Regions from separate parts of the Vibrio hippocampi genome, predicted to be linked through region 3. Evidence: predicted binding sites of a transcription regulator. Region 3 holds the regulator's gene; each other region holds the start of a gene.
The links. The regulator CRP, encoded in region 3, controls carbon source genes, mostly activating them, when cyclic AMP is high. The targets are predictions, from matches to a motif close to TGTGANNNNNNTCACA.
Positions count from the first base shown of each region.

Region 1: the regulator CRP is predicted to act here: its motif matches at 1,892-1,907, upstream of udp (uridine phosphorylase).
Region 2: the regulator CRP is predicted to act here: its motif matches at 1,231-1,246, upstream of pyrG (CTP synthase).

Region 1 covers NZ_CAKLCM010000002.1:621,777-625,062, reverse strand. The annotation lists gene L9Q39_RS05325 (DUF1887 family protein) at 1-772, shown strand, start outside; gene udp (uridine phosphorylase) at 893-1,651, opposite strand; gene L9Q39_RS05315 (zinc/cadmium/mercury/lead-transporting ATPase) at 1,928-3,286, opposite strand, start outside.
Region 2 covers NZ_CAKLCM010000002.1:2,184,678-2,187,963, forward strand. The annotation lists gene pyrG (CTP synthase) at 1-1,144, opposite strand, end outside; gene mazG (nucleoside triphosphate pyrophosphohydrolase) at 1,308-2,114, opposite strand; gene relA (GTP diphosphokinase) at 2,186-3,286, opposite strand, start outside.
Region 3 covers NZ_CAKLCM010000001.1:393,322-396,607, reverse strand. The annotation lists gene L9Q39_RS01985 (YheU family protein) at 1-198, shown strand, start outside; gene L9Q39_RS01980 (phosphoribulokinase) at 260-1,129, shown strand; gene crp (cAMP-activated global transcriptional regulator CRP) at 1,382-2,014, shown strand; gene L9Q39_RS01970 (DUF1338 domain-containing protein) at 2,132-2,935, opposite strand; gene astD (succinylglutamate-semialdehyde dehydrogenase) at 2,964-3,286, opposite strand, start outside.

The sequences.
Region 1 (3,286 bases), on a different contig from region 3:
CCAAGTGCAAGACCATATTACTATTTCGGAATACCTCACTGTTTTTGGGGCTCGGGGGGAATTCAGTGACTATCAACTGCCACCGACCCTTGATGAAAAGCTTTATCGACTTGGCGAAAAATGGGCCAGTAATGCGTTTGAACTCGGTCCGGGACTGGCGACGCTGAACTATCTTGCGACGACCTGCCGTAAAGAACAAAAACTCGACGTTGAACTTTCAGAGAAACAACAGGGCTACAAAGAGCTAAATATGTTGATCAGCGATCTTGTTGACTCTGAAATTGCCCATTACCAATCTGGAGTGCTGACCTTTGTTAACGAAGATGCGCGCCGTTTCTCCAATGGTGAGTGGTTAGAAAACTTGGTACACAGTACCGTTAAGCAAATCCAAGATCAGATACCGACTATTCAAGACCACTCTCTTAACGTTCAAGTCTATCGTAAACGAGGAGAGCAAGAGGTTCGAAATGAACTTGATGTGGCTTCTGTGGTGAATAATAAGCTGCATATTATTGAATGTAAGACCAAAGGCATGCGCGATGACGGTGATGATACACTCTACAAGCTAGAATCATTACGTGACTTACTCGGTGGTCTGCAAGCAAGAGCGATGCTGGTGAGCTTCCGCCCTCTTCGACATCAAGATATCACCCGCGCAGAAGATCTCGGTTTAGCCCTTATTGGTCCCGATGAGTTGACCGATCTGCGTCATCACTTGTCAATGTGGTTCCACGGTGCAGGTGGTATCGACGAACAGTTGTCACTGGCATAACTGCGATAGTCGCCTTGACTAGATAGTCACGTTGCTTAGATAGTCGCCTTGAACAAATAAAAAAGATCGCTTCGATGATGAAGCGATCTTTTTTATTTCAGCTTTACTCGTTTAACTTTTTCACTGTTTTAATAGACGCGCTGCGGCATCGACCACCACACTGATAGAGCGAGTTTCTGCCAAACGAAGGGTTTCATGGTCTGGGGTTTCTGTTTGGGTACGATTCACTATCACGCCCGCGACACAGCCAGCTCTTAACCCTGAACTCGCACACATGGTCAACAGCGTTGCTGATTCCATCTCAAGGTTTAACACCCCCATTTGTTGCCACTCTTCTACCGAGCCCTGAAAACGTCTTACTACACGTCCAGTATGCGTGTCATAACGCTCTTGCCCCGGATAAAAGGTGTCACTCGATGCAGTAATACCAGTATGAACTTGTGCACCTGAGGCGATGGCTGCCTCTCGAAGCGCGAGCGTGACATCAAAGTCAGCGACCGCAGGAAACTCCATCGGTGCAAAGTGCAGACTCGCACCATCTAAACGCACAGAGCCGGTGGTTACGATCATATCTCCGATATTAATATCAGACTGAATCGCACCCGTAGTGCCAACTCTCAAGAAAGTATCAATACCCAGTTGTGCCAGTTCTTCCACGGCAATGGAGGTAGAAGGCCCGCCAATACCGGTTGAACAAACAATCACCGCTTGTCCGTCGATACGGGCGCGATAAAGCGTAAATTCTCGATGACTAGCAAGAAACTCGGGCTGCTCCATCAGGCGGGCAATTTTCTCTACCCGTGCAGGGTCGCCAGGAATAATGGCCAGAGTGGCACCCTGAAGATCTTCTTTTGTCACACCAATATGAAATGCACCCATTATACTCTCCTATTAAATCGAATTTAGGCGGTGACTCTATCTGCTATGGTCTTACTTAGTGAACATTGCTCTTAGTGAACATCGCTCTCAGTGAACATCGGTTACGCTCTCCGCTAAGAGTAAGATAAGCGTAGCGGAATCTCATCACATTAGTCTGAGAAACCACCAACCAACCCCAGCAATCAAATAAGCTTTTCGTCACTTTATTGGTGTAACGTAGCATTTATATTTCATAAAATATTCGACATCAATCACATTAAATCACCCTACTCGTGATCAATTAGCCGAGATTTTCGATTCTTCAATCGGCATCACTTTAGAGCGAAACCTTAGCAACCGCAGCGCGTTGATCGTGACAATCGCCGTTGCCCCACTATCTGCAAGCACCGCTACCCAAAGTCCGGTGATACCTAGCAAACTAGTCACCAAGAACACACCTTTCAACCCAAGGGCTAGCGCAATATTTTGCTTGATATTGCGTAAAGTGGCTCGTGAGAGTTCAATCATAACCGGCAGTTCAGTCAGTCGATTGTGCGTCAAAGCGGCATCGGCGACTTCCAGCGCCACATCCGTTCCTCCCCCCATTGCAACACCAATGTGTGCCGCTTTCATTGCGGGCGCATCATTGATACCGTCACCCACCATGGCGACTTTATGCGTGTCGTTGATATCGTTAACAAACGTCACCTTATCTTGAGGCATTAGGCTCGCTTGGTAATCAATGCCAAGAGGATGAGCGATAGCATACGCACTACGAGGATTATCGCCTGTGAGCATTGTGGCTTTGATACCAAGAGAAGTCAGTGCGCTCATGGCTAACTTGGCTTCTTGTCTCACGGTATCTTGCCAAGCAATCAGACCGACGACACGCTGCTGTTGCAACACCAGCACCACGGTTTTGCCCTGCTGTTCAATATGTTCTATCTGGTCACGCACTGGTTGTTCAATATCGAAGGGCAGCTTAGACGGAGCAGAAAGTTGCCACAAAATGCCCTCAATATGCCCTTGAACGCCCACTCCCGCATTGGCGCTGATCTCGTTTGCCATTGGTAGCTCGATATTTTGCTGTTTAACATATTGCAGCAACGAAACGGCTAACGGGTGATTAGAGCCCGTTTCGATGGCGGCTGCACACGATAATAGCTGTTCACGGCTAGAATGCGGGTCAATCACCACCACATCCGTCACTTGCGGCTTACCCAAGGTCAAGGTTCCGGTCTTATCGAAAGCGATCGACTCAACTGCACCCAGTCGCTCTAAAGCGGCTCCCCCTTTAATCAGAGCGCCTCGGCGCGTAGCTGCCGCTAACCCTGAGGTGATTGCAGCTGGCGTTGAGATCACCAACGCACATGGACAAGCGATTAACAGTAGCGCGAGTCCTCGATAGATCCAGGTATGCCAATCTTGGCTAAACAGTAAAGGCGGCGTAATGATGACCAGCAGAGACACCAGCATCATTAATGGCGTGTACCAACGACTGAACTTATCCAAAAATCGTTCGATTGGCGCTTTATGAGACTCGGCTTGTTCAATCAGATGCAAAATTCTGTCGATGGCGTTTTCACCCTGTTTTGACGTCACTCGCAGTGTCACCACTTTATCGACCAACACCGAACCCGCCATGATCGTGTCACC
Region 2 (3,286 bases), on a different contig from region 3:
TGCCTAGACAGATACCTAGGTAAGGGATCTTATTTTCACGCGCATATTGTGCTGCACGGATCTTACCTTCAACACCACGGTCACCGAAGCCACCAGGAACAAGAATCGCATCAAGACCTACAAGCGCTTCTTCGCCCTTAGACTCCACATCTTGTGAATCTACATACTTAATATTAACGTTTAGGCGATTTTTCAAGCCTGCATGTTTCAATGCTTCGTTAACCGACTTGTAAGCATCTGGTAATTCGATGTATTTACCGACCATACCAATCGTGACTTCACCAGTCGGATTCGCTTCTTCATAGATAACTTGCTCCCACTCAGAAAGATCCGCTTCTGGTGCTTTAATACCAAAACGAGTACAAACAAGATCATCAAGACCTTGTGATTTCACTAGCTGAGGGATCTTATAGATGGAATCAACGTCTTTCATTGAGATAACCGCTTTTTCCTGTACGTTACAGAAAAGTGCGATCTTGCGACGTTCGTTTGCAGGGACCACGCGGTCGCTACGACAAATCAGAATATCTGGCTGGATACCGATAGAAAGCAGTTCTTTTACCGAGTGTTGCGTTGGCTTAGTTTTCACTTCGCCCGCAGCGGCTAGATAAGGAACGAGTGTCAGGTGCATAAACATCGCACGCTCTCGGCCTAGCTCAACGGCTAGTTGACGAATCGCTTCCATAAATGGCAATGACTCGATATCACCCACTGTACCGCCAACTTCAACGATAGCGATATCATGACCTTCTGCGCCATCGATAACACGATCTTTGATTTCGTTAGTGATATGAGGGATAACCTGAATGGTTGCACCTAGGTAGTCACCGCGACGCTCTTTACGTAGAACGTCGGCATAAACACGACCTGCGGTGAAGTTGTTGCGCTTGGACATTTTGGTACGGATGAAACGCTCATAGTGACCTAAGTCAAGGTCTGTCTCTGCGCCATCTTCAGTAACAAAAACTTCTCCGTGCTGAATCGGGCTCATTGTACCCGGATCAACGTTGATGTAAGGGTCAAGCTTCATCATGGTCACTTTAAGACCACGAGCTTCTAAAATTGCGGCCAATGATGCTGCTGCAATACCTTTACCTAGAGAGGATACAACCCCGCCAGTAACAAAAATGTAATTTGTTGTCATGTTTAACCTGAAATTGGTTGAATGAGGGAAAAACGGATTTCTTCTGGACGGGATGAAAATATACCAGAAGCCCTCTACTGTCACAACGTGAAACTTATCACATCGATGATTTTTATTTTTTGCTTCAAATCAATACCGAAACAGTCGCAGACTCAAATTTCACTCACGTTTTGTCCTGCTTTTCCTCTTGCTTCACCTGATCCCAGAAACCATCTAACTGCGCTAAGCTATAGTCCGTCAACGCTCCACCCTGTTGTGCCGCTTTACATTCGACGCCTTTGAAGCGGCGCATAAACTTATTATTTGCCTGACTCAACGCTGTCTCCGGGTCCTGCCCCAAGTGTCTCGCAAGATTCACAGCAGCAAATAGCAAGTCACCCACTTCTTCCTGTACTTTATCGTCAGAGATTGGTGATTGGATTGCTTCGACCCGAACCTCTTCCAACTCTTCCTTGACCTTATCAATCACAGGTTCCAGCGTATCCCAATCAAACCCATATTTGGCACAACGTTTCTGGATTTTATTCGCTTTAGAGAGGGCTGGAAGAGAGTTTGGTATAGAGTCTAGAATACTTTGCTCGGTTTTACCTAATGCGGTTTTTTCTTTCCGTTTTTCCGCTTCCCAATTGGCTTGAATCGACGCTTCGTCATCAAACTCCACGTCAGAGAATACATGTGGATGACGTCGAGTCAGCTTGTTATTTAAGCCCTCAACAACGTCTTCAAAATCAAATAACTGCTGCTCTTTCGCCATCTGACTATAAAAAATGACTTGGAATAATAGATCACCTAACTCCTCTTGCAGGTTGACCCAATCCTGATTGTGTATGGCATCCGCAACCTCAAACGTCTCTTCAATCGTATAAGGCACAATCGTCTCAAAAGTCTGTTTTTTATCCCAAGGGCAACCTTGCTCTGGATCGCGCAGTTGGCTCATGATGTTCAGCAGTTGGTGAACGGCTTGGCTCATTATTCACTCCGATAAATTGATTCAACAAAAAAGGGTTGGCACGCCAACCCTTTATTAATTTTAGTCGCCCACTAGCCGAGGCGCTTAACGCTCATCACATCTTTAATTTGCTCAACACGAGTGATCACGCGAGACAGAATTTCTATATTATTGACCTCGAGATCAAAGTCCATAATCGTTAACTGTCGCTTGTAGTCACTCCGGCTCTTCATGGTCACGACTTTGACTTTCTCATTCGTCAGCAGTGTGGTGACATCTTTAAGTAAGCCACCTCGTTCAAGGGCTTCTACACGAATCGTCAGAATATAAGAACCGACAAAACCACTGCCCCAAACAGTATCAATGATACGTTCAGGCGCATGATGACTGAGTTCATCGAGCTGTTCACAATCCGCTCGGTGAACCGAAATACCGCGCCCTTGGGTAATGTAACCCTTAATCTGATCACCAGGAATAGGCTGACAACAGCGCGCAAGGTGAGTCATCAGGTTATCAACCCCTTCTACGACAACCGCATCTTTGTGAGGACGACTTTGACTGGTATTCTTAGTGCCCGATTCTTGCAGTTTCTCCAACGCTTGCTGGTCTTCTTCTTCAGCCGTCGGCTTATTCACCAGCGCATTAATATGGTTGATAACCTGATTAATACGCAGGTCACCGCTACCCACACCAACATACAGTTCATCTGGCGTATTGACGTTGAAACGCTTGAGGGCATACTGCTCAGCATCTTTGAGTGTTGCCCCTATCTTATGCAGTTCCGATTCGAGGATTTCTTTACCGGCTTCTAGGTTCTTCTCTCGGCTCTGCTTTCTGAACCACGCATTGATCTTGGCGCGGGCACGACCGGAGTGAACAAATCCTAAAGAGGGGTTTAGCCAGTCGCGAGACGGGTTTGGTTCTTTGGCGGTAATAATCTCTACCTGATCACCCATGGTCAGTTTGTGAGTAAAGGGCACGATACGTCCTGCCACTTTGGCTCCAATACAGCGATGTCCGACTTCTGAGTGAATATGGTAAGCAAAATCAAGCGGTGTTGCGCCCATTGGTAAATCAACGACATCACCACGCGGGGTGAAGGCATAAACTCGATCATCAAATACCTGACTACGAAGTTCATCGAGCATTTCGCCCGAGTCTGACATCTCTTCTTGCCAATCAAGCAGTTTACG
Region 3 (3,286 bases):
ATTAATCCTGATACATTGGATAACCTGCTCAAAGAGTTTGTATTGAGAGAAGGGACGGATTACGGAGAAATAGAAAGCTCGCTAGAACAAAAAATCACATCCGTAAAACAGCAGTTAAGCAACGGCGACGCGGTCATCGTCTACTCGGAACTCCATGAGACCTTTGATATTAAATCGAGTCGTTCGCTGAATTATTGAACCCTCAACCCACTATTGAATCTAATCGAGACTATCGTTTAGTTCCAACACAGGAAGTGTTATGTCTGCAAAACATCCTATCATTGCTGTCACCGGCTCATCTGGCGCGGGGACAACAACATCATCAGAAGCGTTCAGAAAAATGTTTAATATGATGAACGTCAAAGCGGCATTTGTAGAAGGAGATAGTTTTCATCGCTACACCCGCCCAGAAATGGATGTCGAGATACGTAAAGCTAAAGAACAAGGCAAACACATCAGTTACTTTGGTCCGCAAGCCAATGATTTCCCAGGTTTGGAGCAATTCTTCAAAACCTATGGTGAAGATGGTACAGGTCAATATCGCCGTTACCTGCATTCTTTTGATGAGGCAGTTCCTTACAATCAGATGCCCGGCACCTTTACGCCATGGCAAGATCTACTGCAAGGCTCAGATGTTCTTTTTTATGAAGGGCTTCACGGTGGGGTTGTTGACGGCGAGGTCAATGCAGCAAAGCATGTCGATTTGCTCATCGGCATGGTGCCGATTGTCAACTTAGAGTGGATTCAGAAGTTTGTCCGAGACACGCGAGACCGTGGACATTCAAGAGAAGCGGTGACTGACTCAATTGTGCGTTCGATGGATGATTATCTCAGCTACATCACGCCACAGTTTTCTCGCACCCATATCAACTTCCAAAGAGTGCCAACCGTTGATACTTCCAACCCGTTAAATGCCAAGGGCATTCCAAGTCTGGATGAAAGTTTTGTGGTTATTCGCCTCAGGGGCATTAAGAATGTTGACTTCCCGTACCTACTCGCCATGATAGAGGGGTCGTTTATGTCACGTCATAACACCATTGTTGTTCCTGGTGGAAAAATGAGCTTCGCAATGGAATTAATTGTTCGCCCCATCCTCCAACAACTTATCGAAACCGGTAAAATTGGCTAGGGCTTCTCAGGTAAAATGCCTGAGTGGACATGGTGTTTTTTTATACCGTGATCATAAGCACATTTTTGTATAGAAAAATGTGGATTTGATACGATTAAAATCAAGAAATCAGACTAAAAAAGCGCTACTATTCTTATCAATAAAGAAGTCGGCTTGCGCTGACTTCACCATGCTTTTATGCTAGTAGGCATTATTGTGTCCTTGCTAACAATATGGAAAGCAGCAAGCTAACCCGCAGAGGAAGAGAGATATATGGTTCTAGGTAAACCTCAAACCGATCCAACGTTAGAGTGGTTCCTATCACACTGTCATATTCATAAGTACCCTTCAAAAAGCACGCTTATTCACGCGGGCGAAAAAGCAGAAACGCTTTACTACATCGTAAAAGGTTCTGTTGCGGTACTTATTAAAGATGAAGAAGGCAAAGAGATGATCTTGTCTTACCTTAACCAAGGTGACTTCATCGGTGAACTTGGTCTATTTGAAGAAGACCAAGAGCGTACTGCCTGGGTTCGTGCAAAATCACCTTGTGAAGTCGCTGAAATTTCATTCAAGAAATTCCGCCAGCTAATCCAAGTTAACCCTGACATTCTAATGCGTCTATCTGCACAGATGGCAAGTCGTCTTCAAGTTACCAGCCAAAAAGTTGGTGACCTAGCATTCCTAGACGTAACGGGTCGCATTGCACAAACGCTATTGAACCTGGCTAAACAACCGGATGCGATGACTCACCCAGACGGCATGCAAATCAAGATCACTCGCCAAGAGATTGGTCAGATTGTGGGTTGTTCTCGTGAGACCGTTGGTCGTATCCTGAAGATGCTAGAAGAGCAAAACCTGATTTCTGCGCATGGTAAAACCATCGTAGTGTACGGTACTCGCTAAGCATTTATCGCGTATATTTATCGTGTAATAAAAAATCCCTAACCGAAAGGTTGGGGATTTTTTTATTCAATCACGGGTCGTATTTCGCTGTTTATCGCAACGACCGTTCTGTTGCAACTACTGATGAGTACTTTCAAATATCTTGTCCGCGGACGCAGTGACAAAGCCTTGATACAACGGTCCTTCCGCTGTGGGATAGCGCTTGGCAAATTCGTAGAAACCGCCGGGAATCGTCTGCTCTCCATCTTGAAACCTAACGCTTACCATATCTGCCATGGTCGAGGATTGCTCAAGCATTACCTTGGGATTGCCTTTCACAGCACCGCCAGATTGATTAATGGTAAAACCTGACTCTGCCAATCGTTGGTTAACCTGCTCAACACTGGTTAAGCGCTGCAGTTGATTGACGTTAACGGTGAAATGATTCGCGCCATAACCGTGTGCGGCAAGCCAAGCAGCGTATTCGCTCTCTTGAGCTAGTTGCTGATAATCGCTAAAGCTTAAATCCCAAAGACGACCAGCGAACAAAAAGGCTGACGATTGCAGTGTCGAACGATCAATTTGTTTCACCAAACGATGAACAATGTCCTGTAATTCCGCCGAACACTGTTCAACTTTTAGTTCACTAATAAACACTTTTGGCAAACTGAGATCGGCATGTTGTAGATGGATAGCATCGAGCTTTTTAGCTGCAAAGCTATAGTGACCAACTACCTCATAGCCCAAGGCAATAAATGGCTTAGCCAGCGTCTCTATCCCCACAGGGGCAAGGTTAAAGGTACGCAAGGCAATATGATCATTGTTTAACGCCTCATCCTCTTGCAGTAGTTGCTGCACTTGGTGAGCGGATGGACATAGACGAGCGATATAGTCTTGCCACAAAAGATTAAACAGTTGTTCTACTGCCATGACGCACCTCACATAGATAAAATAGATCTCATAGATTACATTAGAGTTCGATTCCCGGGCTGAGTGTTTCTGGTAATACCGTGGCTTCACCTTCCATCGACGCCATTGGGTACGCGCAATAGTCAGCGGCGTAAAAAGCACTCGGTCTGAGGTTTCCAGAGGCACCGGGTCCACCAAAGGGGGCATCGCCACTTGCCCCTGTTAGCTGTCGATTGCGATTGACGATACCAGCTCGGATATGGTCGACAAAGTACAGCCACTGTTCATCGTCTTGAGAAATTAACCCTGCTGATAAACCAAACCGCGTATCATTAGCCAGTTCTACCGCTTGTTCAAAGGTTTGGTAACGTACCAATTGCAACA